DNA from 4 places in the Pseudomonas sp. GM24 genome. Region 1 is predicted to be linked to each of the others. Evidence: predicted binding sites of a transcription regulator. Region 1 holds the regulator's gene; each other region holds the start of a gene.
The links. Region 1 encodes sigma-54, which starts transcription at its own class of promoters, with help from an activator protein. Its sites were predicted from a motif close to ANTGGCATNNANNTTGCTNT; they were not measured.
Positions count from the first base shown of each region.

Region 2: glnA (type I glutamate--ammonia ligase) is a predicted target of sigma-54. The motif match lies at 4,011-4,030, and genes of this name have one in related genera.
Region 3: glnK (P-II family nitrogen regulator) is a predicted target of sigma-54. The motif match lies at 2,922-2,941, and genes of this name have one in related genera.
Region 4: flgB (flagellar basal body rod protein FlgB) is a predicted target of sigma-54. The motif match lies at 3,444-3,463, and genes of this name have one in related genera.

Region 1 covers NZ_AKJR01000069.1:15,624-22,876, forward strand. The annotation lists gene lptA (lipopolysaccharide transport periplasmic protein LptA) at 1-452, shown strand, start outside; gene lptB (LPS export ABC transporter ATP-binding protein) at 452-1,177, shown strand; gene PMI23_RS10750 (RNA polymerase factor sigma-54) at 1,365-2,858, shown strand; gene hpf (ribosome hibernation-promoting factor, HPF/YfiA family) at 2,932-3,240, shown strand; gene ptsN (PTS IIA-like nitrogen regulatory protein PtsN) at 3,253-3,717, shown strand; gene rapZ (RNase adapter RapZ) at 3,720-4,577, shown strand; gene PMI23_RS10770 (HPr family phosphocarrier protein) at 4,593-4,868, shown strand; gene PMI23_RS10775 (ZIP family metal transporter) at 4,963-5,856, opposite strand; gene PMI23_RS10780 (superoxide dismutase) at 5,887-6,498, opposite strand; gene PMI23_RS10785 (hypothetical protein) at 6,500-6,940, opposite strand; gene PMI23_RS10790 (class II fumarate hydratase) at 6,968-7,253, opposite strand, start outside.
Region 2 covers NZ_AKJR01000065.1:4,673-11,925, reverse strand. The annotation lists gene PMI23_RS10350 (hypothetical protein) at 1-294, shown strand, start outside; gene typA (translational GTPase TypA) at 382-2,202, opposite strand; gene thiI (tRNA uracil 4-sulfurtransferase ThiI) at 2,342-3,796, opposite strand; gene glnA (type I glutamate--ammonia ligase) at 4,126-5,532, shown strand; gene PMI23_RS10330 (DUF4124 domain-containing protein) at 5,822-6,337, shown strand; gene PMI23_RS10325 (DUF4124 domain-containing protein) at 6,334-6,957, shown strand; gene glnL (nitrogen regulation protein NR(II)) at 7,189-7,253, shown strand, end outside.
Region 3 covers NZ_AKJR01000116.1:197-7,449, forward strand. The annotation lists gene sutA (transcriptional regulator SutA) at 1-262, opposite strand, end outside; gene PMI23_RS14725 (secondary thiamine-phosphate synthase enzyme YjbQ) at 365-790, opposite strand; gene PMI23_RS14730 (ammonium transporter) at 1,006-2,343, opposite strand; gene glnK (P-II family nitrogen regulator) at 2,382-2,720, opposite strand; gene PMI23_RS14740 (accessory factor UbiK family protein) at 3,134-3,394, shown strand; gene PMI23_RS14745 (BRO-N domain-containing protein) at 3,754-4,272, shown strand; gene PMI23_RS14750 (N-acetyltransferase) at 4,469-5,014, shown strand; gene PMI23_RS14755 (YifB family Mg chelatase-like AAA ATPase) at 5,611-7,104, shown strand; gene PMI23_RS14760 (aldose 1-epimerase family protein) at 7,101-7,253, opposite strand, start outside.
Region 4 covers NZ_AKJR01000051.1:8,100-15,352, reverse strand. The annotation lists partial or broken gene PMI23_RS08550 (hypothetical protein) at 1-179, opposite strand, end outside; gene flgE (flagellar hook protein FlgE) at 443-1,777, opposite strand; gene flgD (flagellar hook assembly protein FlgD) at 1,808-2,533, opposite strand; gene flgC (flagellar basal body rod protein FlgC) at 2,549-2,992, opposite strand; gene flgB (flagellar basal body rod protein FlgB) at 2,996-3,403, opposite strand; gene cheR (protein-glutamate O-methyltransferase CheR) at 3,741-4,568, opposite strand; gene PMI23_RS08520 (chemotaxis protein CheV) at 4,615-5,547, opposite strand; gene flgA (flagellar basal body P-ring formation chaperone FlgA) at 5,631-6,392, shown strand; gene flgM (flagellar biosynthesis anti-sigma factor FlgM) at 6,542-6,868, shown strand; gene PMI23_RS08505 (flagella synthesis protein FlgN) at 6,917-7,253, shown strand, end outside.

The sequences.
Region 1 (7,253 bases):
CTATCCGCATTCAGGCCGACGACGCCCAACTGGATGACAAGAACGGCATCGCCACCTACAAAGGTGATGTGATCATCACCCAAGGCTCGATGATCGTTAAAGGCAACACGGTGACCATCACCCGTACGCCGGCTGGCGATATCGATGTCGTGACGTCGGTGGGCAACCTCGCCTACTTCGAACAGTTGCAGACTCAAGGTGATGCCAAGCCTGTACAGGGCTGGGGCGTAACGATCCAGTACCACGCCGCGCAAAACCGCGTTGTACTGATCGACAAGGCCAAGGTTGTCGATAAGGACAACAACACGACGCAAGGCGAGAAAATCGTCTATGACACCGTGAAGAAACTGGCCAGCGCCGGTCGCGCTACCGGCAGCAAGGTCACCGAGGCGCGTCCGCGCATCGACATGGTGATCCAGCCGAAGAAGAAAACCGACGAGAAAACCCAGTAATGGCAACTCTGAAAGCTCAGCACCTGGCCAAGGCCTATAAAAGCCGCCAGGTCGTGCGTGATGTCAGCCTGTCGATCGACAGCGGCCAGATCGTCGGCCTGCTCGGCCCGAACGGCGCCGGCAAGACGACCTGCTTCTACATGATCGTCGGCCTGGTACAGGCCGATCAGGGTCGCGTGCTGATCGATGATCTGGACGTCAGCCACCAGCCGATGCACGGTCGTGCCAAGGCCGGTATCGGCTATCTGCCGCAAGAAGCGTCGATCTTCCGCAAACTGTCGGTGGCCGACAACATCATGGCCATCCTCGAGACCCGCCAGGAGCTCGACAAGGCCGGCCGTCGCAAAGAGCTGGAAAACCTGCTGCAGGAATTCCACATCAGTCACATCCGCGACAACCTCGGCATGAGCCTGTCCGGTGGTGAACGCCGCCGTGTGGAAATCGCTCGCGCGCTGGCAACGGCACCGAAATTCATCCTGCTCGACGAACCGTTCGCCGGTGTCGACCCGATTTCGGTCGGCGACATCAAGCAGATCATCCACCACCTCAAGGCCAAGGGCATTGGTGTACTGATCACCGACCACAACGTCCGTGAGACGCTGGACATCTGCGAAACTGCTTACATCGTCAACGACGGTCAGTTGATTGCCGAGGGCGATGCAGAAACCATCCTGGCCAACGATCTGGTCAAGGAAGTGTATCTGGGCCACGAGTTCCGCCTGTAAGCGCAACAGTGCCCGGTGCGCCGCCCGGGCGCTGTATCGATTCAAGCAGGATTTAATACGCTTTAATTGTTACAGCGCTCTAGGCAAACACTTCAGTTTCAGGCATATAATTTGCTTAAGTTTGGCGCTTCGGCGCCCTGTAGTGGATGGCGCATAGCGCCGGCGAATAAGGTGTTAAGCCCCTGCCATGAAACCATCGCTAGTCTTGAGAATGGGCCAGCAGCTGACGATGACACCGCAGCTGCAACAGGCCATCCGTCTGCTCCAATTGTCGACCCTGGATCTGCAACAGGAAATCCAGGAGGCTCTGGAATCCAATCCGATGCTCGAACGCCAGGAAGAAGGCGACGACTTCGACAATTCCGACCCCATGGCCGACAACGCCGAACAGAAGCCCGCCACCGAAATCCAGGAACCGTCCTATCAGGAAACTGCCCCGACGGTGGACAACCTCGAGGAGGGCGAATGGAACGAGCGCATCCCCAACGAGCTTCCGGTCGACACCGCCTGGGAAGACGTCTACCAGACCAGTGCCAGCAGCCTGCCGAGCAGCGACGATGACGAGTGGGACTTCACCACACGCACCTCCGTCGGCGAGAGCCTGCAAAGCCATCTGCTGTGGCAACTGAACCTTGCACCGATGTCCGACACCGATCGCCTGATCGCCGTCACCCTGATCGATTGCATCAACAATCAGGGCTACCTGGATGAAACCCTCGAAGAGATCCTCGAGGCGTTCGATCCGGAACTGGACATCGAACTGGACGAAATCGAAGCCGTCCTGCACCGCATTCAACAATTTGAACCAGCCGGCATCGGCGCCCGCAACCTCGGCGAATGCCTGCTGCTGCAATTGCGCCAGCTGCCAGCCAAGACGCCTTGGCTGGCTGAAGCCAAGCGTCTGGTCAGCGATTACATCGACCTGCTCGGCGGCCGCGACTACAGCCAGTTGATGCGTCGCATGAAGCTCAAGGAAGACGAACTGCGTCAGGTCATCGAACTGGTGCAGAGCCTGAATCCGCGCCCAGGCTCGCAAATCGAGTCGACTGAAGCCGAATATGTTGTCCCTGACGTTATCGTGCGCAAGGACAACGAGCGCTGGCTGGTCGAGCTCAATCAGGAGTCGGTGCCACGCCTGCGCGTCAATGCCCAGTACGCCGGTTTCGTGCGTCGCGCCGACACCAGCGCCGACAACACCTTCATGCGCAATCAGTTGCAGGAAGCCCGCTGGTTCATCAAGAGCCTGCAGAGCCGCAACGAAACCCTGATGAAAGTTGCCACCCAGATCGTCGAGCATCAGCGCGGTTTTCTGGAGTACGGCGACGAAGCCATGAAGCCGCTGGTCCTGCATGACATCGCCGAAGCGGTCGGCATGCACGAATCAACGATTTCACGGGTGACCACACAGAAATTCATGCATACCCCGCGCGGTATTTATGAGTTGAAATACTTTTTCTCCAGCCACGTCAGCACCTCCGAAGGCGGCGAATGCTCGTCCACAGCGATCCGCGCGATCATCAAAAAACTGGTTGCAGCGGAAAATCAGAAAAAGCCGTTGAGTGACAGCAAGATCGCTGGTTTACTGGAGGCACAAGGCATTCAGGTGGCTCGCCGCACCGTCGCCAAGTACCGCGAATCCCTCGGGATCGCGCCTTCGAGCGAACGCAAGCGGTTGATGTAAGCCACGTTACAGCGTTCCAGTGGCAGGCTTTTCGGCCTGCCGCTTTATGCACTGGCAACGAAGGAGAAGCTGTATGCAAGTCAACATCAGTGGACACCAACTGGAAGTGACCCAACCTCTGCGTTCCTACATCGAGGAAAAACTCCAACGACTGGAGCGACATTTCGACAAGATCACCAACGTGCAAGTCACGATGTGCGTCGAAAAGCTGAAGCAGAAAATTGAAGCCACCTTGCATATACCCGGCAGCGAAGTGGTCGCTAACGCAGAAGATACTGATATGTATGCTGCGATCGACTCACTGACCGACAAGCTGGATCGCCAACTCAAAAAGCATAAGGAAAAGACCCAGAGCCTCCTTCAGGGCGCTACCGGTCGTTAACATCCCTAATCCATGATCCGACTTGAAACCATCCTGACCCCCGGCCGTTCCCTCGTGAACGTGCCGGGCGGCAGTAAAAAGAAAGCCCTCGAACAAATTGCCAACCTGATCGCCCGCGAAGTGCCGGATCTGGAGATGCAAGATGTCTTCGAGGCGTTGATTGCCCGTGAAAAACTCGGCTCCACCGGTTTTGGTAACGGCATCGCCATTCCTCACTGCCGTCTCAAGGGTTGCCAGTCGCCTATCAGCGCCTTGATGCACCTTGATACGCCAATCGATTTCGACGCCATTGATGGCGCTCCGGTTGACCTGCTGTTCGTACTGCTGGTCCCGGAAGCCGCCACCGATGCGCACCTGGAGTTGCTGCGTCAGATCGCCAGCATGCTCGACCGCAAGGACGTGCGCGATAAACTGCGTAGCGCCGCGAGCAACGAAGCCTTGTATCAGGTTGTCCTGGACGAGCAGAACGGGCATTAATCATGCGCTTGATCATCGTCAGCGGCCGTTCCGGCTCGGGTAAAAGTACGGCTCTGGATGTCCTTGAGGACAACGGCTATTACTGCATCGACAACCTTCCTGCAGGCTTGCTGCCGGAACTGGCCGAACGCGCGCTGATTCACACTGAGCTGGCGCAACCGCTGGTGGCCGTGTCCATCGATGCGCGCAACCTGCCGAGCCACCTGACGCGCTTTCCGGAGCTGCTTGAAGATGTCCGGGGAAAGCACATCCAGTGCGACGTTCTGTATCTGGACGCCGACGAAGAAACCCTGCTCAAGCGTTTCTCCGAGACTCGCCGTCGCCATCCACTGAGCAACGCCAACCGCTCGCTGGCCGAGGCGATCCAGGATGAAACCGCCCTGCTCGGCCCGATTGCCGACCTCGCGGACCTGAAGATCAACACCACCAATCTGAACCTGTATCAGCTGCGCGACAGCATCAAGCTGCGCCTGCTGAACCAGCCGGAGCCGGGGACCGCATTTCTGGTCGAGTCCTTCGGCTTCAAGCGCGGCATGCCGGTCGACGCGGATCTGGTATTCGATGTGCGCTGCCTGCCCAATCCGTACTGGAAGCCGGAACTGCGCGCGCAATCAGGTCTCGATGCGCCGGTGGCTGAGTACCTTGCGGCGCAGCCAGAGGTCGAAGAAATGTTCCAGGACATTTTCACTTACCTGCACAAGTGGCTGCCGCGCTTCGCTGCGAGCAACCGCGCCTACGTCACCATTGCCATTGGCTGCACCGGCGGGCATCACCGCTCCGTCTACCTGACCGAACGCCTGGGTCAGGCCCTGCAGAAAACCCTGAAGAACGTCCAGGTTCGCCACCGCGACCTCACTTAAAGGATTCACACCGCGATGCCTGCTCTGGAAATCGAAATCATCAACAAGCTGGGCCTGCATGCCCGCGCATCGGCCAAGTTTGTTGGAGTGGCCGGGCAGTATCCGGATTGCACGATCAGAGTGGGTCGTACACCAGAGACCACGATTGATGGCAAAAGCATCATGGCGATGATGATGCTGGCGGCTGGCAAGGGCACCAAAATCTATCTGAGTACTGAAGGGCATCAGGAACAGGAAGCCCTGGATGCGCTGGTGGCGTTGATCAACAACTACTTCGACGAAGGCGGCTGACAGCCAAAGTCAAAAGATCGCAGCCTGCGGCAGCTCCTACACTGGAATGCGTTCCCTGCAGGAACTGCCGCAGCCTGCGATCTTTTGCTCTGCTTCAACCCAACGCCGTATCCATCACCATCATCAGACAAAACCCGATCAGCAAACCAAGACTGGCCAGCTTGTCATGACCATTGCGTCGCGACTCGGGAATCACTTCGTGGGTCACTACCAGCAACATCGCCCCTGCCGCGAGCGCCAGACCTAACGGCAACAACACCTGCGCCAGACTGACCAGCCAGGCACACAACAGTGCAAACACCGGTTCAACCAGACCAGACGCCGCGCCGATCAGGAACGCCTTGATCCGCGACATCCCCGCCCCGGCCAGCACCAAGGCAATCACCAGACCTTCCGGTACATCCTGCAAAGCGATGCCCATGGCCAGACTGTCCGCATCCGGCATGCCGCCGCCGGCGGAAACGCCGACGGCCATACCTTCCGGTATGTTATGGGCAATGATGGCGAACACGAACAGCCAGATACGCGGCGCAATTACCGGATGCTCAGGTGTGCCGACCAACATTTCCGGCGAAGCTCCGGATAACTGACGATCAACCAAATACAGACCGAATGCACCGAGCATGATGCCGAAGCAAATCAGGCCGCTGGATGACCAAGGTGTCAGACCCAGATTTTCGGCGGCGGCAATGCCCGGCACGATCAGCGAAAACGCCGTCGCCGCCAGCATCACCCCCGCGCCAAATCCCAGCAAGGTGTCACTGAGTGCCTGCGGCATGCGCCGAATCACCAGCACCGGAACAGCGCCAAGCGCCGTGCCGAGGGCGCAGATCGCGCCGCCCTGAAGCGCCCGTGACAGTCGCGGTTCCAGATTCAGCCATTCCAGTCCGTGGGCAACCAGCAAGGTCATGCCCGCCAACAGCAATAGCGAGCCCACTGCGTAGCGAAACATACGCCCACTTCCGATCGCCAGTGTTTCAGTGCCCATAGTCAGCCTTGGATTGTTTTTATAAAAGACTTAAACCAGTGCGGCGTGATAGCGCGCAGCAACTTCAGGCCAATTGATCACGTTGTAGAACGCGCTGATGTATTCCGGACGACGGTTCTGATAACGCAGGTAATAGGCGTGCTCCCACACGTCGAGACCGAGAATCGGCGTGTTGCCGTTCATCAGCGGACTGTCCTGATTGCCGCTGCTCTCCACGATCAGCTTTTTCTCGGGCGTCACACTGAGCCAGGCCCAGCCGCTGCCGAATCGGGTCAGTGCGGCTTTGGTGAAGGCTTCCTTGAAGCTGTCGAGACCACCCAGTTGCTCATCAATCGCCTTGGCCAGCGCGCCATCCGGTTTACCGCCGCCGCTCGGCACCATCACTTCCCAGAACAGCGAGTGGTTGGCGTGACCGCCGCCCTGATTGATCACGGCCGCACGGAGTTTTTCCGGCAGATCCTTAACGCTGGCGACCAGTTTTTCTACCGGCCACTCCGCATATTCAGTGCCTTCTACGGCGGCGTTGAGGTTGTTGATGTAGGTCTGGTGATGTTTGGTGTAGTGAATCTCCATGGTCTGCGCATCGATATGCGGCTCGAGGGCGTCGTAGGCGTAAGGCAAGGCAGGCAAGGTAAAAGCCATTTCAATGGACTCCATGGTGATGTGGGACAGGCGCGCGGCGCGCATTGCCGGTATCCGGGTGCAGCAGGCGCTGGGTGCGCGGGTATTCGCCGTGTTCACTGATGAAATTCAGCAGCTCGACGTAGGTCTTGCTGCTCTGGCGCAGCGCCGCTTCACGTAATGCAAGGCGCTGACGTTCGTCCTGCATGGTCTGCAACAGCCGTTGGTGGATGGCGCAGAGGTATTCGGCACTCTCCTCCGGCTGGTTCAGGCGCAAGTGCAGATCCGCCAGGTTGTGATGGGAGATGACGCAGGCCGCCACCGCTTCGTCGGCATCGGCCCAGCGTTCGAATAACACTTGCGCCAGGGCCAGGGCTTGCAGATAAGCCTCACGGGCGTCGATCAATTCGCCCAGCATGAAGCAGCGATTGGCCCGTTCGATCGTGCGTTTCCAGTGCTCCATGGTGAGCCTCCAAAGCGGTTGCAGGGTTTACACGCCGCCGGCGGTGAGTTTCTCGGGGTTGAGCAACTCTTCCAGTTGGCTGCGCGACAGGTCGGTGTGTTCCAGTGCGACGTCGATCACCGCGCGGCCTTCCTTGTAGGCCTGCTTGGCGATCTCGGCGGCTTTCTGGTAACCGATAATCGGGTTGAGCGCGGTGACCAGAATCGGGTTGCGTGATAGCGCCTCTTTCAGGCGCGACTCGTTGACCTTGAAGGTGGCGATGGCCTTGTCGCCGAGCAGACGGCTGGAGTTGGCCAGCAGTTCGATGCTGCTC
Region 2 (7,253 bases), on a different contig from region 1:
AACTGGTTCAATGCCGGCGATAACTGGGAGCGCTATCTGAAAATTGGCGCAACCGACTATCATCAGGACGGCACACCCAATGTGGTCACGCTTCAATTCAGTGAAGACGATGGCGAGCTCGGCAAACCCATCAAGATCCGACGCGCAGCCGCGTACGATGGTGACAATGACGGCAGCCTCGACTCCTTCACTAACTCCGATGTGAACGGCGATGGCATAGCCAACAAAGCGGACAAGGCTGTACTGCGCAAGATCGCGGAAACCTTCCTCGCGTTTCGCTGGTTCGACGCTTGATTTGCCCATTGCTTCGCTGTTGATCGCAGACAAACAAAAACGCCCCCGGTCTCGCGACCGGGGGCGTTTTTTCAAGCGCGGGCTAAATTACGCCTTGGCTTTCTTGGCAGCGCGGGTACGCTCGCTTTCGTCCAGGATCTTCTTGCGAAGACGGATGGACTTAGGAGTAACTTCGCACAGCTCGTCTTCCTGGATGTATTCCAGAGCCTGTTCCAGGGTGAAGCGAACAGGTGGTACCAGAGCGATGGTTTCGTCTTTACCCGAAGCACGCATGTTGTCGAGCTTCTTGCCTTTGGTTGGGTTTACACCCAGGTCGTTGTCGCGGCTGTTCTGACCAACGATTTGACCGTTGTAGATCTCCTGGCCGTGTTCTACGAACAGCTTGCCACGAGCCTGCAGGGTTTCCAGCGAGTAGGTCAGTGCCTTACCGGTTTCAACCGAAACCAGAACGCCGTTCTGACGGCCGGACATGTGGCCCGACTTCACTGGAGCGTAACGGTCGAAGATCGAGGTCAGGATGCCAGCACCGTTGGTCAGGGTCAGGAACTGGTTACGGAAACCGATCAGACCGCGAGCAGGGATGTTGTATTCCAGACGAACACGGCCCTTGCCATCCGGCACCATGTTGCTCAGGTCGCCCTTACGCAGACCCATCTCTTCCATGACCTTGCCCTGCGATTCTTCAGGGATGTCGATGGTTACGTTTTCGAACGGTTCCTGCTTCACGCCGTCAACTTCACGGATGATCACTTCAGGACGGCCCAGGGCCAGCTCGAAGCCTTCGCGACGCATGGTTTCGATCAGTACCGAGAGGTGCAGCTCACCACGGCCGGAAACCTTGAACTTGTCAGCCGAGTCGCCTTCTTCAACGCGCAGTGCAACGTTGTACAGCAGCTCTTTGTCCAGACGATCCTTGATGTTACGGGAGGTCACGAACTTGCCTTCTTTACCGCAGAATGGCGAGTCGTTTACCTGGAAGGTCATGGAAACGGTTGGCTCGTCAACGGTCAGCGGCTTCATCGCCTCGACGGTGTTGATATCGCACAGAGTGTCGGAGATGAACAGCTCGTCGAAGCCGCTGATGCAGACGATGTCGCCGGCTGCTGCTTCTTCAACGTCAATGCGGTGCAGACCGTGGTGACCCATCAGCTTCAGGATACGACCGTTGCGGCGCTTGCCGTCGGCGCTGATAGCGACAACCGGGGTGTTCGGCTTGACGCGACCACGAGCGATACGGCCAACACCGATAACACCCAGGAAGCTGTTGTAGTCCAGAGCGGAGATCTGCATCTGGAACGGACCGTCACGGTCAACGGCCGGAGGCGGAACGTGGTCGACTACCGCTTGGTACAGCGGGGTCATGTCTTCCGCCATGGCGGTGTGATCCAGACCGGCAATACCGTTCAGGGCCGAAGCGTAAACAACTTGGAAGTCCAGTTGTTCTTCGGTAGCACCGAGGTTGTCGAACAGGTCGAAGATCTGATCCAGAACCCAGTCCGGACGCGCGCCTGGACGGTCAACCTTGTTGATTACCACGATTGGACGCAGGCCGGCTTCGAAAGCCTTCTTGGTCACGAAACGAGTTTGCGGCATAGGGCCGTCTTGAGCGTCAACCAGCAGCAGAACGGAGTCAACCATCGACATTACGCGTTCAACTTCGCCGCCGAAGTCGGCGTGGCCCGGGGTGTCCACGATGTTGATGTGGTAGCCGTTCCAGTTGATGGCGGTGTTTTTCGCCAGAATGGTAATACCGCGCTCTTTTTCCTGGTCGTTGGAGTCCATCACGCGCTCGTCGTTGAGCTCGTTGCGTTCCAGGGTGCCGGATTGACGCAGGAGTTTGTCTACCAGGGTGGTTTTACCATGGTCAACGTGGGCGATGATGGCGATGTTGCGTAGATTTTCGATCACTTGTGTATCTCGATCAGAGGATTCGGTTTGCTGACAAGTCTTGGCAGCGATTAGCAGTAGTGTCCGGCATGGCCGTTACAGCTTGACGGCGGTGTCGGGGGGCCGGTGACGCAGGCCACAGGCAAACAGCCCCGGGCACTTAGCTCGGTCGATAAACGCGCACATTGGCATGCCCCTCACTGAGCAAATGGTGAGCATGCAGGCGACTCATCACGCCTTTGTCGCAATACAGCAGGTACTGGCGAGTCGGATCCAGCTCCTTGAAACGAGCGTTCACTGCGTAGAACGGCATCGTCTGTACTTCTACGCCAGCGAGTTCCAGCGGCTCATCCTCGGCGGCATCCGGGTGACGGATGTCGATCACGATCTGGCCGGCCAGTGCTTCGCTGACTTCTTCAATCTGTACGTCCTGGCCCAATTCGTCGATCACCCGATCGATCGGCACCAGTTTGGCGTTTTCGAGCGCACGCTCGAGGACTGCCATGTCGAATTCTTTCTCTTCGTGTTCAACACGACCGCGTTTGGCGGCGGTTTTCGGATTGACCGAAATGACCCCGCAGTATTCCGGCATGTGCCGGGCGAAATCGGCAGTGCCGATCTCGTTGGCCGTGTCGATGATGTCCTGCTTGTGCGCCACGATCAGCGGACGCAGGACCAGTTTGTCGGTCACGCAGTCGATCACCGACAGGTTCGGCAGCGTCTGGCTCGACACCTGGGAGATCGCCTCGCCGGTGACCAGCGCCTCGATCTGCAGGCGGTCGGCGATATTGGAGGCCGCGCGCAACATCATACGCTTCAATACGACGCCCATATGACTGTTATCGACTTTGCCGAGAATTTCGCCCAGCACTTCTTCGAACGGAACACTGACAAATAGCACGCGTTGCGAGCTGCCGTACTTCTTCCAGATGAAATGCGCGACTTCCATCACGCCCAATTCATGGGCACGCCCGCCCAGATTGAAGAAGCAGAAGTGCGTCATCAGGCCGCGGCGAATGATCTGGTAGGCCGCAACGGTCGAGTCAAAGCCGCCGGACATCAATACCAGCGTCTGCTCAAGGGCGCCGAGCGGGTAACCGCCGATACCGTTGTGCTGGCTGTGGATCACAAACAACCGTTTGTCGCGAACTTCGATGCGGACTTCGATTTCCGGCGCTTTCAGGTCGATCCCGGCGGCACCGCACTCACGGCGCAGCTTGCTGCCGACGTATTTTTCGACATCCATCGAGCTGAATGCGTGCTTGCCGGCACGCTTGCAACGCACCGAGAAAATCTTCCCGGCCAGTGCATCGCCGTAGTGCTGTTTGCACTTCTCGGTGATGTCGTCGAAGTCGCCCAGCGGGTACTCGTCGATCTGCAGAAAGTGCGCGATGCCCGGCATGCAGGTCAGGCGCTCGCCCATCTCTTTCAAGGCTTTGGGATCGGTAACGCGGGTTTCCAGTTCGAGATTGTCCCACACACCGTTCACCACCACGGCCGGGTCCAGGTCGCGGAGCACGGTGCGGATGTTCTTGGCCAACTGGCGGATGAATTTCGTCCGGACAGGTCGGCTTTTGATGGTGATCTCGGGGAAGACTTTTACGATTAGTTTCATGAAAACAGCGCGCGAACGGCCAGCCGAAAAAGGGGGGCGCGGATTATAGCGGAAATTGCTCAAGGTTTAACCAGTTAATGTGCAGAAGGTTTTGCATGCACCAAAACGGGTCATTTTCGATTTGTGGCGCTACATTAGGGGGCGAGATTTTCCGCATTCAGGCGCTTTGCACCTTTATAAGCGTGAATTTGGGGCAAAAAACCCATGCTGGGGCACTGGCATGCAATTTGCTCCCTTGTGAGGCAGGTTGCCTTGGCAGAGTATTCGCGCCGGCATCACCCAAATTCTAAGGGCATCCACTACTAAGCCCGAAGCCACCCGGAGGACATATGTCGAAGACGGTTCAACTCATCAAAGATCATGACGTCAAGTGGATTGATCTGCGCTTCACGGACACCAAAGGCACTCAGCACCACGTGACCATGCCGGCTCGCGATGCGCTGGATGAAGACTTCTTCGAAGTCGGCAAAATGTTCGACGGTTCCTCCATCGCTGGCTGGAAAGGCATCGAAGCCTCCGACATGATCCTGATGCCGGTTGACGAAACTGCCGTTCTCGACCCGTTCACCGAAGACGCCACCCTGATCCTGGTGTGCGACATCATCGAACCTTCGAGCATGCAAGGCTACGACCGCGACCCACGTGCGATCGCCAAGCGTGCCGAAGAACACCTGAAAGCCACCGGTATCGGTGACACCGTGTTCGCCGGTCCTGAGCCAGAATTCTTCATCTTTGACTCGGTGAAATTCAAGTCGGACATCTCCGGCTCGATGTTCAAGATCTACTCCGAGCAAGGTTCGTGGATGTCCGACCAGGACATCGAAGGCGGCAACAAGGGGCACCGTCCAGGCGTCAAAGGTGGCTACTTCCCGGTTCCGCCGTTCGACCACGACCACGAAATCCGTACCTCCATGTGCAACGCACTGGAAGAAATGGGCCTGACCGTCGAAGTTCACCACCACGAAGTGGCGACTGCCGGCCAGAACGAAATCGGCGTCAAGTTCAACACCCTGGTGAAGAAAGCCGACGAAACCCAAACCCTGAAGTACGTTGTGCACAACGTTGCTGACGCTTACGGTCGCACCGCGACCTTCATGCCGAAGCCACTGTACGGCGACAACGGTTCGGGCATGCACGTGCACATGTCGATCTGGAAAGACGGCAAGAACACCTTCGCCGGTGAAGGTTATGCCGGCCTGTCCGATACCGCTCTGTACTTCATCGGCGGCATCATCAAGCACGGTAAGGCCCTGAACGGCTTCACCAACCCGGCGACCAACTCCTACAAGCGTCTGGTACCAGGCTTCGAAGCTCCGGTGATGCTGGCCTACTCGGCTCGCAACCGTTCCGCTTCGATCCGTATTCCTTACGTGTCGAGCCCGAAAGCCCGCCGTATCGAAGCCCGCTTCCCGGATCCGGCTGCCAACCCTTACCTGGCCTTCGCAGCACTGCTGATGGCCGGTCTGGACGGTATCCAGAACAAGATCCACCCAGGCGACGCTGCTGACAAAAACCTGTACGACCTGCCGCCTGAAGAGGCGAAAGAGATCCCGCAAGTTTGCGGCAGCTTGAAAGAAGCCCTGGAAGAGCTGGACAAGGGCCGCGCGTTCCTGACCAAGGGCGGCGTATTCTCCGACGACTTCATCGACGCTTACATCGCGCTGAAATCGGAAGAAGAAATCAAGGTTCGCACCTTCGTACACCCACTGGAATATGAGCTGTACTACAGCTGCTGATCCGGTAGCGCCGCGTTTTTCGGCGTGACAAAAAGAGGCCTCCTTCGGGAGGCCTTTTTTATTGCCTGCCATTTATGACGTGATGCTGATCGTTCCCACGCTCCGCGTGGGAATGCAGCCCGTGACGCTCCGCGTCACTGGACGCGGAGCGTCCCTTGAGGCGTACCCACGCAGAGCGTGGGAACGATCAATTGTGGTGTATGAATGATCTCTGGATGTGTGCAGGGTTGGGCCAACCGCCACACCTGTCCTATGCTGCACCCCATCGCTTTCAATCCCGGTCGATTTCATGGGTCGCACCTTTCTCTACATTCTATTGCTGATGATCGCCCTGCCCGCCGCCGCGCAGATCTACAAATACACCGATGCCAACGGCCACACGGTGTACAGCGATCACTCGCCGGACGGCGTGCAGGCACAACCGGTGGAATTGCCGCCGCTCAATCGGGTCGAGCCTCAGGCGCCCAGCGCACCACCCGCGCCCGAAACCGACAACCGTGAACCTGCGCCCAACGCCTATGACATTCTTGAACTCGCCGGACTGCCCACCGAAGAAGCATTGCGCGCCAACAACGGCACCTTCACCGTCAATGTGCTGATCAAGCCGCGCCTTCGACCGCCCCATCAATTAAGGCTGGTATTGGACGATGAGCCTTACGGTCAGCCGAGCAACGTGCCAATCCTGCAACTGGTAAACGTAGATCGCGGCGAACATCGTTTAGCGGTGCAGGTGATTGACGGGCAAACGGTCATCCAGCAGAGCCCGCCAGTACCTCTCAGCGTACAGCGGGTACACAAGCCATGATCCGCGCAAGCTTGTTCGTCGTGCTGGCGCTGCTGATGCTGCAAGCCTCAGCAGAGGTCTTCACCTATACCGATGCTCAGGGCAATCGTGTCTACACCGACCAGCCCCGCAGCAACGCCAAGCGCGTACCGATCGCGACCAGCAATCGCATGTCGGCCAACCCCGGCGCCGCTGCGCCGATCACCACCGCAAAAAAATCCCCGGAACAACCACCGTTCCACTACGACATGCTGCGCATTCTGGTGCCCGAACCCGATGCCACAATTCGCAGCAGTGCCGGCGAGATCATCGTCAGCGTCACCAGCGAACCCGGCCTGCAACGCGGCCACCGTTATCGCCTGTTGCTGGATGGCCAAGCCACCGGCGAACCCGGTCTGAGTCCGGTGTTCCCGCTGAACAACATTGATCGTGGCAGCCATAACCTGTCCGTGGAAATACTCGATGCCGAGGGCCGCACCGTCGAACGCACCGCCAACCAGCCGTTCCACATGCTGCGCATCTCTCTCGCGCAGAAACGCCAGGTCAAACCCTGCGTCGCCGACGACTACGGCGTACGTCCGGAATGCCCGTTGAAAGACAAACCCGAAGAGCCGAAAAATCCCTTCCTGCGTTTCTTCTAACGCCGTTCAGCTTTGCGCACTATATTGGTGCAATAGATTGCACCGTACCCACAATCCAACCCATTTTGGTTCGAAACTTCCCGTTCGAGCTGGCACCCTGCCACTCAAACGAGCGTCAAACGCCTGTTTCAGGCGTTGAACGCTTCTTTTCAGAGCCTTGGTTTGGTTTTTGCATTTTCAGTTCACCGACGCTTGTTATTTGCGCACGCTCCGCCCCCAAAAGAGGCTCCGATGACTATTAGCGACGCAATCCACCGTTTGCTGCTCGACAACCTGACCACCGCCACCATCCTGCT
Region 3 (7,253 bases), on a different contig from region 1:
CCACTTCCTGCACTTTTCCGCCGCGCGACAGGAACTCTTCCATGGCCTTGGCCAGGGCGTCGCGTTCCTTGTTCTTGGCTTCAATGCTCGGCAACTCGTCTACCGACACCGCAGCCTTGGCTTTGCCTTTGGCAGCCGGGGCCGGCGTATCGTCGCCACCATCGTCGTCAGCAACGTCTTCCGCTGCTGCTTCCAGACCTTCCTCGGCCTCGTCTTCGTCGCCTACTTCGAGGTCGTCGTTTTCCAGATCATCGTCGCTCATGTTCTACCTCATGACTTGCGAAAAGCAGATTAGTTATAGACCAGCTTTGGCAACTGTCGAAAGTCGCCGTTAAAAAATCAGTAACCATTGGTGACCAACGGTTTATGCCCCTTCACCGTGCAAGGTGGCGAGGACTTTTCGGGCACCGCCATGATCACGGTGCTCGCCCAGATAAACGCCTTGCCAGGTCCCCAGTGCCAGGCGACCTGCCGAAACCGGCAGACTGATCTGGCAGCCAAGCACGCTGGCCTTGAAGTGCGCCGGGAGGTCGTCCAGGCCTTCGTCGTTATGCTCATAGCCGTCTGTTCCTTGTGGGATCAGACGATTGAAAAATCGTTCGAAGTCGCGACGTACCGCCGGATCGGCGTTCTCGTTGATGGTCAACGACGCCGAGGTATGCTGCAGCCACAAATGCAACAGACCGACCCGACACTCCCTGAGTTCAGGCAGCCCCGCGAGTAACTCGTCCGTTACCAGATGAAAGCCCCGGGGCCGTGCCCGCAGGGTTATCAGAGTCTGTTGCCACATACAGTTCTCCGAACGTTCGGGGCGCATTCTAGCGCGCTCTGGGAAAAAACAAAGGCCCTAATAATCCTGCAATGATGTAAGCCATTGGCCGCAGAAAAACGCTCGTCGTAAACACGACCAAAGCCGTACGAAAAATCCTTTCAGCTGCTCTCTCTGCGACAAATTCCAGACAAAAAAATGCCCGGCGAACCGGGCAAATTTTTTAATGCGCGTACTTACAGGTTGTAGCCGCGTTCGTTGTGTTGTGCCAGATCGAGGCCAACCGACTCTTCTTCCTCGGTCACACGCAGACCCATGACGGCGTCCAGGACCTTGAGAATGATGAAGGTGACGATCGCGGTGTAGATCACCGTGAAGCCCACGCCTTTGACCTGAATCCACACTTGCGCACCGATATCGGTAACGGTGCCGAAGCCACCCAGAGCCGGAGCTGCGAACACACCGGTGAGGATCGCGCCGAGGATACCGCCGATACCGTGCACGCCGAACGCGTCCAGGGAATCGTCATAACCGAGTTTGCGTTTCAGGGTGGTGGCGCAGAAGAAGCACACCACGCCTGCGGCCAGACCGATCACCAGTGCACCCATCGGGCCCACGGTGCCGGCAGCCGGAGTAATCGCGACCAGACCGGCCACCACACCCGATGCGATACCCAGTGCGCTTGGCTTGCCGTGGGTGACCCACTCGGCAAACATCCAGCCCAGTGCCGCAGCAGCGGTAGCAATCTGAGTGACCAGCATCGCCATGCCGGCAGTGCCGTTGGCCGCTGCAGCGGAGCCGGCGTTGAAGCCGAACCAGCCGACCCACAGCATCGCCGCGCCCATCAGGGTGTAACCGAGGTTGTGCGGAGCCATCGGGGTGGTCGGGAAGCCTTTACGCTTGCCCAGCACCAGGCAGGCAATCAGACCGGCGACACCGGCGTTGATGTGCACCACGGTGCCGCCCGCGAAGTCGAGTACGCCCCAGTCCCACATCAGACCGCCGTTGCCGGACCAGACCATGTGCGCGATCGGTGCATAAACCAGGGTGAACCAGATGCCCATGAAGATCAGCATCGCGGAGAACTTCATCCGCTCAGCGAACGCACCGACGATCAGCGCCGGGGTGATGATCGCGAAGGTCATCTGGAAGGTGATGAACACCGCCTCAGGGAACAAAGCCGCTGGGCCGGTCAGGCTCGAAGGCGTGACACCGGCGAGGAACGCCTTGCCCATGCCGCCGAAGAACGAGTTGAAGTTGACGACGCCCTGCTCCATGCCGGTGGTGTCGAACGCAATGCTGTAGCCATAAATGACCCACAGGATGCTGATCAGACCGGTAATGGCGAAGCACTGCATCATCACGGAAAGAATGTTTTTCGAGCGAACCATGCCGCCGTAGAACAGCGCCAGGCCGGGGATGGTCATGAACAGCACGAGTGCCGTCGAGGTGAGCATCCAGGCAGTGTCGCCGGAATTGAGGACTGGGGCCGCCACTTCGTCTGCCGCCATTGCAAGGCTTGGCATTACGATGGACAACAGGGCTCCTAGCCCTGCGAATTTACGCAGAGTCATATTGTTTTCTCCTGGGGCGTTGGGGTTTGTGGCGGCGTTTAAATCGCGTCGGTATCGGTTTCGCCGGTACGGATGCGAATCGCCTGTTCCAGATTGACCACGAAGATCTTGCCGTCACCGATCTTGCCGGTGTTGGCCGCCTTGGTGATCGCCTCGATCACCCGATCCAGATCCTTGTCGTCGATGGCCACGTCGATTTTCACCTTGGGCAGAAAATCGACCACATATTCCGCGCCGCGATACAGCTCGGTGTGACCCTTCTGCCGGCCGAAGCCTTTGACTTCAGTAACGGTAATGCCCTGCACGCCGATTTCGGACAGCGACTCGCGCACGTCGTCCAACTTGAACGGCTTGATGATGGCAGTGACTAGCTTCATGAAACTCTCTCCCGAATTGGTGGACTTGCCCCAGGAAAACAAACCCGACTCAAGTCTAAGCGCAGTGCCTGGCTTTGTAACGCATCGTCGGCCTTACCTGCCCGACTGACGCCAGCTAACCGCTGCTGACGAAACTCCCCGCTCCGTCTGCCGCACTGCATTCGTCACAGCGACTGCATCAGTGCATGGGTCGAAGGTGACTAAGCAGAAACCTTGCCATCTCGCCAAAATCCCCTGATTTCAATCCCTTGGCCGCTGCCGCAAGGCATCCCGTGCAAAACGCCATCCGGATACGCACAACAACGGTGCGTCGCCATCCGTCCGCCTGCGCGAAAAGCGTGCATCCCTGACCACGAGATTGACTATAGACACTGCGTGATACACTGCCGGCCATTGTTTCCAGGACATCCACCATGCTCGCGCCCAAAGACTTCCTCGACGCCCTGAGCGGCACCGCCTCCCGCCTCTTCAGCGGCGACACCCCGCTGCCGAAAGCCGAAATCGAAAGCCAGTTCAAGATGCTGCTGCAGAGTGCCTTCAGCAAACTCGATCTGGTGAGCCGTGAAGAGTTTGATAGTCAGATGGTTGTGTTGGCGCGCACTCGTGCCCGCCTCGAAAGCCTTGAAGCGAAGGTGGCTGAGATGGAAGCGAAGCTGACACCTCCGGCTGAATAATCCACTCCCCCTGTAGGAGCTGCCGAAGGCTGCGATCTTTTGATCTCCAGCCCTTCAACCATCCCGGCAACGTCCTACAACCTGAATGACCGCCGTCCGATTGCGCCGAAAAGCCCAGGTTTCTAAGCTCACCCGATGCTGAATGTTCAGCAGCGGGTTTGGCGACCCGAACAGCTTAAGGCGCACGACAACCATGATGGCGGCTACATTTACCGCCACATCGTTTCATGGCGGTTGTGCGTGGGAGACCTTCGGGTCTGCCGGGTTCCTTTTGCTCCGGTTCGCCAACCCGCGTACAACTGCCACCCAATCGTTTGGCGACGATTGAGGGCAGCCCCTTAAGCAAGAGGAACTGCTCAATGAATCAAGAAGATACTTATCTGACCCCGCACATATTCACCCGCCACAAACTCCCCCTCCACGCCCTCCTCATCCAGAACCAACCCTGGTTCTGCGCCCGAGACCTGAGTCGCCTGCTGCACATCTACCTCAACGAACGCATGCTGCGAAAACTCGACCCCGACCAATACCAAACCCGAAAAACCCTGATCCACAACCAGATCGAAAACACCCTGCTGATCAGCGAGTCCGGCATCTACGCTCTCCTCGTCTACCACTACTGCCCCGAATACCGAGCCCTGCGCGAATGGCTCACCCACCAGGTCATCCCCACCCTGCGCGACGCCCAACACCCCAGCACAAGCGAACGCCCACACCTCAGCTTGCTCAGTTGGCCGGACATGACATTGAGCTTGTTGCATTGGAATAACCAGCCGTGGATACGGTTGCAGGATGTGCCACACATGGTGACGGAGCGAGAACAGGCAAACCGCACGGTTGTGAACTCATGGTGGAGAAAGGCTCTACAATTGATCTGAATTTTTGCGCTGCAACCTCACCAACGGTCATTTCAGTGATACCACTGAAATGACCTGTTTTGTGTCTTCGTTATCTCCACCCCTCCTACTCCGAAATCCTCCACTCACAGAAGTAACGTCCTACAAAACGCGTCCCTCACGTCTGATTTCGCTGCCCCCTCTCTGCTGGCTATCTTCTGCGACCAGATCCAAACAGATGAAAACAATGAGAAGAAAAGGCAAAGCAACGGATCTTCGTAACCAGACATTCAGATCAAACTCGCGAAAGATCGCCTACAAACTCTTTCTAAAGAACATTGCCCCGAGAATCCCAAATATTGATGCAGCAGCGGTCAAGTTTGAGCCAATTACCCCTGCGGCGATAAAGCAATACTTTCTCTGGGAGGGGCCAACAATTTTCCCTTGGGATGACGTTGCAGACTGGAAAAGTAAAGATGCGAAAGGTCTGGATTTGGCGATATGGTACAAACAGATTCTTTGCGGCATGTGCTATGCGACCCCGCGCGCAAGCTCTATCTGCTTAAAGATTATTCTGTTGGAAGGGCATCCGGACAGGGCGCACCCGCTTCGCGGCAGGATCGCGCCGATTGCTCTGCTTGTCGCAGATCACTATGCGCGAGCGCTAGGATGCAAAGAAATCGAAATTCAGGATCCTGATCCGAATGTTGTTTTTTACTACCGGAAACTGGGGTTCGAATTCGACCACTCCAACCGGCTTGTCATTTCTGTGAACGGTCAATAACATCGAAATCAACAACCCAATCGCACGAGGTGCGTATGAGCCCAAAAAAGCGAAAGGCAAAGCTTCTTCAGATTGTTGAACTACATCTCGAAGCACTCCGGTTGGCTGGGGATATGTCAGCCAACCAACGGCGATTTATTGAAGTTGCTGTTACGTGTGGGCCAGAGCTTGAGCCAAGCGGCCCGCTGGCCGGTAGAAGATCCTGAGTCAAAAATAAAAAGGCGTCCATAGGACGCCTTTTTTGTGTTTGGAGGAGTAGTCGCAGCGATTCTTTAGCTCCTGGCTTTGCAACCATGGGTTCAGAATCCGACGAGCTGGCCCGTCGTCACTACTTCAGAGAAACCAGCTTTCTCTGCTGCCAAAAATGCGGGGGAGCTTTTACTGGTGCCCAGTCCCGACGAATGCGCAGTTGCAGTCCTCGAGCGGGAGGATCCGTCAATGCCGAGCGAGAGTCAACGCTCCAATTCAGGCAAGCACTGACAGCCCATCGGGTCTTGATACGTCTTGTAAACCTCTATTTCAGCACTGAAACCCGGCTCAACTACCCTTCAAAAACCCGCAGGAAGCGGCCCCCCGATTCAGCTCAAGGAACGACCATGTCCCTCTCCATCGTCCACAGTCGCGCCCAGATAGGCGTGGAAGCCCCCGCTGTCACCGTCGAAGTCCATCTGGCCAACGGTCTGCCGTCGCTGACCATGGTCGGGCTGCCCGAGGCGGCGGTGAAGGAGAGCAAGGATCGGGTGCGCAGCGCCATCATCAATTCCGGGCTGCAGTTTCCGGCGCGGCGGATCACCTTGAATCTGGCGCCGGCGGATCTGCCCAAGGATGGCGGGCGGTTTGATCTGGCGATTGCCTTGGGGATTCTGTCGGCGAGTGTGCAGGTGCCGTGTCTGACGCTGGATGATGTGGAATGTCTGGGTGAGTTGGCGTTGTCCGGCGCGGTACGAGCGGTGCGTGGGGTGTTGCCGGCCGCACTGGCGGCGCGCAAGGCGGGTCGTGCGTTGGTGGTGCCGCGGGCGAATGCCGAGGAGGCGTGTCTGGCTTCGGGGTTGAAGGTGTTTGCGGTGGATCATTTGCTGGAGGCGGTGGCGCATTTCAATGGGCATACGCCGGTTGAACCCTATGTCTCCGACGGGCTGATGCATGCCAGCAAGCCTTATCCCGACTTGAATGAAGTACAGGGGCAACTGGCGGCGAAACGAGCGTTGCTGATTGCCGCTGCGGGTGCGCACAACCTGTTGTTCAGCGGACCACCGGGGACGGGCAAGACGTTGCTGGCCAGCCGATTACCGGGGCTGTTGCCGCCGCTGGCCGAGAGTGAAGCACTGGAGGTCGCGGCGATTCAGTCAGTCGCCAGTGGCGCGCCGCTGACCCATTGGCCGCAGCGCCCCTTCCGTCAACCGCACCACTCGGCATCCGGGCCGGCTCTGGTCGGCGGCAGTTCGAAACCGCAACCCGGCGAGATTACGCTCGCCCACCATGGCGTGCTGTTTCTCGATGAGTTGCCGGAATTTGATCGCAAGGTGTTGGAGGTTTTACGCGAGCCTTTGGAGTCGGGTCATATCGTGATTTCCCGAGCCAAGGATCGCGTACGTTTTCCGGCACGCTTCCAGTTGGTGGCGGCGATGAATCCCTGCCCCTGTGGATATCTTGGCGAGCCCAGCGGCAAGTGCTCGTGTACACCGGACATGGTCCAGCGCTATCGCAACAAGCTATCGGGGCCGTTGCTCGATCGGATTGATCTGCACCTGACAGTGGCGCGGGAAGCGACGGCGTTGAACCCGCAGGTAAAGCCGGGAGAAGACAGCGCCAGCGCTGCGGCGTTGGTGGCCGAGGCTCGCGAACGACAGCAGAAGCGTCAGGGCTGTGCCAATGCGTTTCTCGATCTGCCGGGATTGAAGCGGCACTGCAAGTTATCCACAGCCGATGAGAAGTGGCTGGAATCAGCCTGTGAACGGCTGACGCTATCGCTACGCTCAGCGCATCGCCTACTCAAAGTCGCCCGGACACTGGCCGACCTTGAGCAAGTCGATGCAATCAAACGCGAACACTTGGCCGAGGCACTGCAATACCGGCCGGCAATTCCTTAATGCTCGGTCAGATCAACCAGCGGCGTCTGCCGCACTTCGGTGTCGCGCCCGGCCTGAATCTCGGTCACACGCTTCAAGGCGTTATCCACAGCGCCTTTGTCCGCAAGCAGGCTGTAGCTGATCTGGAACTGTTTGTGTTCTTTGGGTGC
Region 4 (7,253 bases), on a different contig from region 1:
TAGCTGACGATATCGAAACCTGCGCCGCCAATCAGTTGGTCGGCACCTGCGCCTCCCATCAACAGATCATTACCTGCCCCACCATTCAAGACATCATTGCCCGCCAAACCGCGTATCTGATCATCGCCCGCAGTACCGAGCAGATTATCGGCACCAGCGGTCCCGTTGATTATCGCCATTACATCGTCCTTGTGTTTTTGTGTTGGAAACTACGGTTGAAAAACCAGGTAGAAGCTTCCTGACTTCCATATCGCCATCCAGTGTCATGGCCCAATGAAGCAGGTCGTGCGAAGTTTTGACGCCAAGGTCCTTTGCCAGGCAGGACTGCAACTTCCACACCATAAATTCAGACAAACGGTTAATTGGTGAATGTAAATTTAGTGACACGCATAAAAAAACCGACGCTCAAGGCGTCGGTTTTCAATGCAGCTATCAGATCACATCAAGTCATCTGAATGATGGTCTGCATGATGGTGCTCTGAGTGGAAATAGTCTTGGCGTTCGCCTGATAGTTGCTCTGGCCTTTGATCAGGTCTACCAGCTCGTTGGTCAGGTTTACGTTCGACTCTTCCAGCGAGTTGGAAGCGATCGAACCCAAGGTACCGGTTTCCGGTGCGTCGTAGCCCGGGATACCCGAAGCGAACGTCTCTTTCCAGCTGGTGCCACCGATAGCCTGCAGGCCTTGTTCGTTGGTGAAACTGGCCAGCGCGACCTGGCCGATGGCCTTGCTCTGGTTGTTGCTGAAGTTGGCAAACAAAGTACCGGTGCCGTCGATGGTCAGGTTGGTGATCTGGCCAGTGGCGTAACCGTCCTGAGTCGGAATCGAACGCGCGGTGTCAGCGTTGTACTGAGTGGTCTTGGACATGGAGATGGTCACGCCAGCCGTGTTGGCTGCTGCGCCGTTAGGTACAAAGTTACCGTTGACCACGTTGCCCGGCTTCCAATTGGCCAGCTTCAAGTCGCTGCTGATGATCGGATTGGCCGGATCCGCCGGGTTAGGCGTGCTGACCTGCGTCAGATTGCCCGAACTGTCAAACGTCAGTGTCGAAGCAGTTGGAGGCGTCGTGAGTGGATTGCTACCGGTCGCATCCGGGTTACGCCCGTCCACCAGGGTGTAAACCTTCCAAGTGTTTTGGCCGGTTTTCACCATGTACTGATCCATGACGTGCGAGTTGCCCTGCGAGTCGTAGATCGGAGTGCTGAAGCTCTTCGTGTACGTCTCAAGCTTGCTTGGGTCGAACTTGACGGCGTTGGTGCCGGTATCAACGATCACCGACGCAGTCGAGTTCAAGTTGATGCTTGACGTTACCAACGAAGTCGATTTCGGCGCCAGGTTCGAGGTATCAATCTTCAGGTCGGTCAATACACCGTTGATGATCTTGCCGTTGGCGTCCACACCGTAACCCTGCAGGCGCGAGGTGTAGTCGGTGTTGGTGATGTAACCGGCGTTGTCGACCTTGAACGTACCGGCACGGGTGTAGGACACCGAGCCGTTGTTGCTCATGGTGAAGAAGCCCGAACCGTTGATGCCCATGTCCAGCACGTTACCGGTGTTGTTGATGTCACCCTGGGTGAACTGCTGGGAAACGTTGGCCAGGCGCACGCCGTTGCCGATCACTTTGCTGCCGCTGCCCAGGCGAGTGGCCGAGTAGACGTCTTCGAATTCTGCACGGGACGATTTGAAACCGGCGGTCGCGACGTTGGCGATGTTGTTGCCGGTCACGTCCAGTTGTTTGTTGGCTGCATAGAGACCGCTAAGGCCGATATTGAAAGACATATTCCACTCCTTTGTGCCGGTTAGTCGGCTCTATATACCAATGGTTTGTACTTTGGACAGGGCAACGGTGCCCTTGCCGGACAGGTTGAGCATCAGTTCGCCGCCGGTCTGGCTGATCGTCACGCTGGTGACGGTGGCCGGCAGGTACGTCGCCATATCGGTCGAGGTGCCATTGATCGATGCGTTGGCCTTGACGGTATAGGTACCGGTCTTGACCAGATTGCCGTCCTTGTCCTTGCCGTCCCAGGTGAAGCTCGCGGCGCCTGCGGCGCGACTGCCCAGATCGATGGTGCGAACCACCGCGCCGCTGCTGTCGGTGATGCTCACGGTGCCGCCGGCAATCGACGACGGAACGGTGACCGAACCGGTCATGCCTTTGCTCGGATCGTCGAGCTGAACCGAGTTGGTCTGCACGATCACATTGCGACCCACCAGCGACGAAGCCTGCAACGCTTGCGAGGAGTTGTAGTTGCCGGCCAGCGAACTGACCGTGCTGTTCAGCGTGGTGATGCCTTCCAGGCTGCTGAACTGCGCCAACTGCGCAACAAATGCGCTGTTGTCCTGCGGATCGAGCGGGTTCTGGTTTTTCAGCTGGGTGACCAGCAATTGCAGGAACGCGTCCTTGCCCAGGGCCTGGCCGCCGGTGGCGCTGTTAGTGGCCGAAGCAATGCCACCGGTGGTCGAACTGGTCTTTTTCGACGAGTTCGCCAGGATGTCATTCATGCTCAAGCTGCTGGTGGTATCGGAAACACTCATGGCCGTCGCCCCTTATTACTGACCGAGGGTCAGTACTTTCTGCATCATGGTTTTGGCGGTGTTCATCATTTCGGCGTTGGTCTGGAAGGACCGGCTCGCGGAAATCATGTCAGCCATTTCTTCCACCACGTTGACGTTCGGGTAGTAGACGTAGCCTTTGGCGTCGGCTGCCGGATGATTCGGCTCGTAGCGCGCTTCGAGGTTGCTCTGGTCTTCCACCACGCCGAGTACCTGCACGCCTTGACCAGCCGCGTCCTGGCTCTGGAACAGCGAATTGCTGCCGCTGTTCTGGCCGCCCTGAAACATGGTGGCGAACACCGGGTGACGGGCGCGATAGGTCTGATCGATGCTCGACGAGACGGTTTCGGCGTTGGCGATGTTCGAGGCCACGGTGTTCAGACGCGTGGTCTGTGCGCTCATGCCGCTGCCGGCAATGTTGAAAACGCTGGACAGGGACATGGATTACTCTCCGCGCAGGGCTGACACCAGCCCTTTGAATTTGCTGTTGAGCAGGGTGAAGCTGGCCTGGAAGCCGACGGCGTTTTCCGCGTAGTTCGACTGTTCCAGTTGGGCGTCCACGGTGTTCTGGTCGATCGACGGTTGCATCGGCGTGCGATACATCAGCGATTCGTCGCCGTTGCCCAGGCCTTCAGCTTCGATGTGACGGCTGTTGGTCATGTTCAGGGCGATGGTGCCGTTCGCATTTTTCTGGGTCTGTGCTTCAAGCACTTTGGAGAAGTCCAGATCCCGCGCCTTGTAGTTCGGGGTATCGGCGTTGGCGATGTTGTTGGCCAGCACTTCGGCACGCTGGGCGCGGAAGCCCAATGCCTTTTCGTGAATGCCGAGCGCTTTATCGAAGCTGATGCTCATGTCGGGAACCTTCAGGTGACCGGTTTTTCGTAACTGAGCTTTAGCAAGCGCCGTGCCAAACCACAAAACCCACATAAACCGGGGCTTTGCCGGGAGTCGGCAAAGCGGCAATGCCAGAAAAGCGGCAACCGGTTTCCGCCGGATGCCGCTTTTCTGCCGCTTCTTCCTGTTAACACCTCCCCCTGTAGGAGCTGCCGAAGGTTCGGGCTGCGATCGGACGATCTTTTGATCTTGTTCTTAAAAAACAAAATCAAAAGATCGCAGCCTTCGGCAGCTCCTACGTGAAGCATGCGGCAAAAAAAAGGAGCCCTTGAGGGCTCCCTTTTTTCCGCATGCTTCACTTCGCCTGGTAAATAATCCCCGGGCTGCACTGCACCATCTGGTAATGGTCCGGCAAACCGTTCAGCGCTTCGGAAGCGCCAAGGAACAGATAACCACCCGGCTTCAACGTGCTGTGAATGCGCAACAGAATGTCTTTCTTCACTTCGGCAGAGAAGTAGATCAACACGTTGCGGCAGAACACGATGTCGAACTTGCCCAGCGCGGCATAGCTGTCGAGCAGGTTGAACGAGCGGAACTCCACGCGGTTCTTGATCGGCGCCTTGATTACCCAGCGCCCCGGCCCTTTCGGGTCGAAGTAACGCTGCAGACGTTCCGGCGACAAACCGCGACCGATGGCCAGGCTGTCGTACTCGCCAGTCTTGCAGTTGGTCAGCATGAGGCCGGACAGGTCGGTCGCAACAATCTGCACGCCCATCTTCAACTGGCCAAGGTTGGACCGCTCGAACTCGTCGATCGACATCGACAGCGAGTACGGTTCCTGACCCGACGAGCACGCTGCCGACCAGATCCGCAGACGCTGGTTGGGGCTGGCCTTGATTGCTTCAGGCAGCACCTTGTTCTTCAAGACTTCAAACGGATAGGTGTCACGAAACCACAGGGTTTCGTTGGTCGTCATGGCATCGACCACTTGCTCGCGCAAACCGCTGCGCGGCTGGGTCTGGATGCGCTGAACCAGCTCACCCAGGGATTTGATGCCTTGCTGCTCCATCAGTTTGTTGAGACGGCTCGAGACCAGGTACTGCTTGTTTTCACCGAGCAGAATGCCACAGGCTTTTTCCAGGAAGACCCGGAACTGTTCGAAATCCAAATTACCCGTAGACAATGATGCCGCCTCTTAAATCGTGTTGACCGCCAGGGACAAAACGCCCCTAGCTGATATCTGCTGCTTTGATCCGGTCGACTACCCGGGATGCGAGGTCATCAGGACGGAATTTGGCCAAAAAGTCATCGGCACCGACTTTCTTGACCATCGCCTGATTGAATACCCCCGACAACGAAGTATGCAGGATGATATGAAGCTTTTGCATGCGTGCGTCGCCGCGGATTTCCGCCGTCAGGGTGTACCCGTCCATCTCCGGCATCTCGATGTCGGAAATCATCATCAGGAACTCTTCTTCCGGCTTCTTGCCCTCATCGACCAGCTTGCGCAGGTAATCCAGCGCCTGCTTGCCGTCGTTCAGCGCCACCACTTCGACACCGATCGTCTGTAGACAACGCGTGACCTGCTTCCGCGCCACCGATGAGTCATCGACCGTCAAGACACGCAACGACAGTGCTTTGGTCTGGGTCTCGACATCGACCACGCCCACCGAAATCGCTTCCGGTGTCGGCGCAACTTCCGCCAGCACTTTCTCGACGTCGATGATTTCGACTAACTGATTGTCCACCCGAGTCACAGCGGTCAAGTAATGATCGCGACCCGTGCCCTTGGGTGGTGGATGAATCTCTTCCCAGTTCATGTTGACGATGCGCTCCACCGAGCGGACCAGGAAACCCTGGGTCTTGGTGTTGTACTCCGTGATGATCACGAACGGGTTGTTCTTGTCTTTCAACGCTCCGGAACCGGTGGCCATTGCCAGATCAAGGATCGGAATGGTCGCCCCCCGGATATTTGCCACCCCGCACACGACAGGACTGGACTTGGGCATCAACGTCAGCGACGGGCACTGCAACACTTCCCGCACCTTGAACACGTTGATTCCATAGAGCTGCTGACCGTCGAGACGGAACAACAACAGCTCCAGGCGATTCTGCCCTACCAGTTGCGTGCGCTGGTTCACCGAATCCATTACACCAGCCATGCCCCAGACTCCTACACCAACGCCAAGTGTTGTTGCGACGCACATTCATTGCTAAACGGCACGGCGCTTGCTTTTTAACTCGTATGAACGCTCAAACGACATTTTTCCGACGCCTGACATCACCTCTTCGCAGAGGGCTTTGTGTCGCGTGCGCCATTTGCTGCTCTTTTGCTGGCAGCCCTGCCATTGCTGATGCGGTTACCTTGCCTGACATGCTTATCGGCGTCACTCAGGGCTTTCTTGAATTCACCGTAGAAGACTATCTGGCTACCAGTCAAACGGAAGGCCGCTATGAAATCGAAGTAAACCAGCTCGACCCGCGTATGCGCATGCCTATGTGCGACAAGGAATTGACAGCGACTCTGGAGAGCCCGGCACGTCCTTTGGGCCGGGTTACCGTGAAGGTCCGCTGTGAGGGCGCCTCGCCCTGGACCGTGTTCGTGCCCGCTCAAGTCCGCCTGTTTCGCGAGATTGTGACCACCACGCGGCCGCTGAAACGCGCAGGGATTATCGAGCCACAGGACGTGACCCTGCGAGAGCGCGACGTGAGCACGATCAACCAAGGCTTTCTGACCTCGGTAGACGAAGCGATCGGGCAGAAATTGACCCGACCAACGGTAGCCGATCAGGTCATTACCCTGGTTCATCTGGAACAGGCCGAAGTCATTCGCAAGGGCGATCAAGTGGTCATCACTGCGCGCAGCGGCACGCTCGCCGTGCGCATGCCCGGTGAAGCGCTGGCCAATGGCGGTTTGAAAGAACAGATCCGGGTGAAAAACCTCAACTCGCAACGGGTCATCAAGGCGCAAGTCACCGCGCCGGGCCAAGTGGAAGTGGCGATGTAGAAAACTGGCGCTAGCCCCGGCTGTTCCCTAAACTGTGCCGCAGCAGGACACGCGCCGGCGCATGCAAGGCTCATTGTAAATGTGCCTAAAGTTTTCCAGGGGATGGCCGAAAACATGGCAAGCGTCCAAATTCCCAGAGGTTTTTTATCATGGTCATCGATTTCAGCCGTTTGAACAGCTCCTCGTCACTTACGGGCAGTACACGTACCAGCAACGCCAAGGAAACCGCCGAATCCGGCACCTCCGCGCCGCTGAATACCCAGGCCGAAACGGCCAGTACCGCAAAAAGCGGGGAATCGGTACACCTCAGTAATGAGGCTCAACAGTTGCAGAAGGTCACTGACAAGCTGCGCGATCAACCTGCTGTCGACAAAGCCCGTGTGGCCGAGTTGAAAGCCGCGATTGCCGATGGCAGCTATAAAGTCGACAGCAACCGTGTAGCCAGCAAACTGCTCAACTTCGAAGCCCAGCGCTAGGCCTTTGCCGGCGCGAGGCTTTTGGACGCTTAATACCCAAGGCCAGCCATGCACGACACTAATTTATTGCAACTGATCAACGACGACTTTGCTCCAGCTCAACAATTGCTGGAGTTGCTGCAAACCGAATCTCTCGCGTTGCACGGTCGCGACATGCCACTGCTGGAAGAAATTCTGGCGCACAAACAGGCATTGATCATTCTGCTTGAACAGCATGGCCGCAAACGCAGCGAAATCCTCGCCAGCCTCAACCTGCCGACTGATCGTACAGGCCTTGTGCAACTGGCCAGCCAGTCGAGCATTGGCGAGCAGCTGTTGACGCAAGGCGATGCATTGACCGATCTGATCGCTCAATGCCAGGCCGCCAACGTCAAGAATGGCCAGT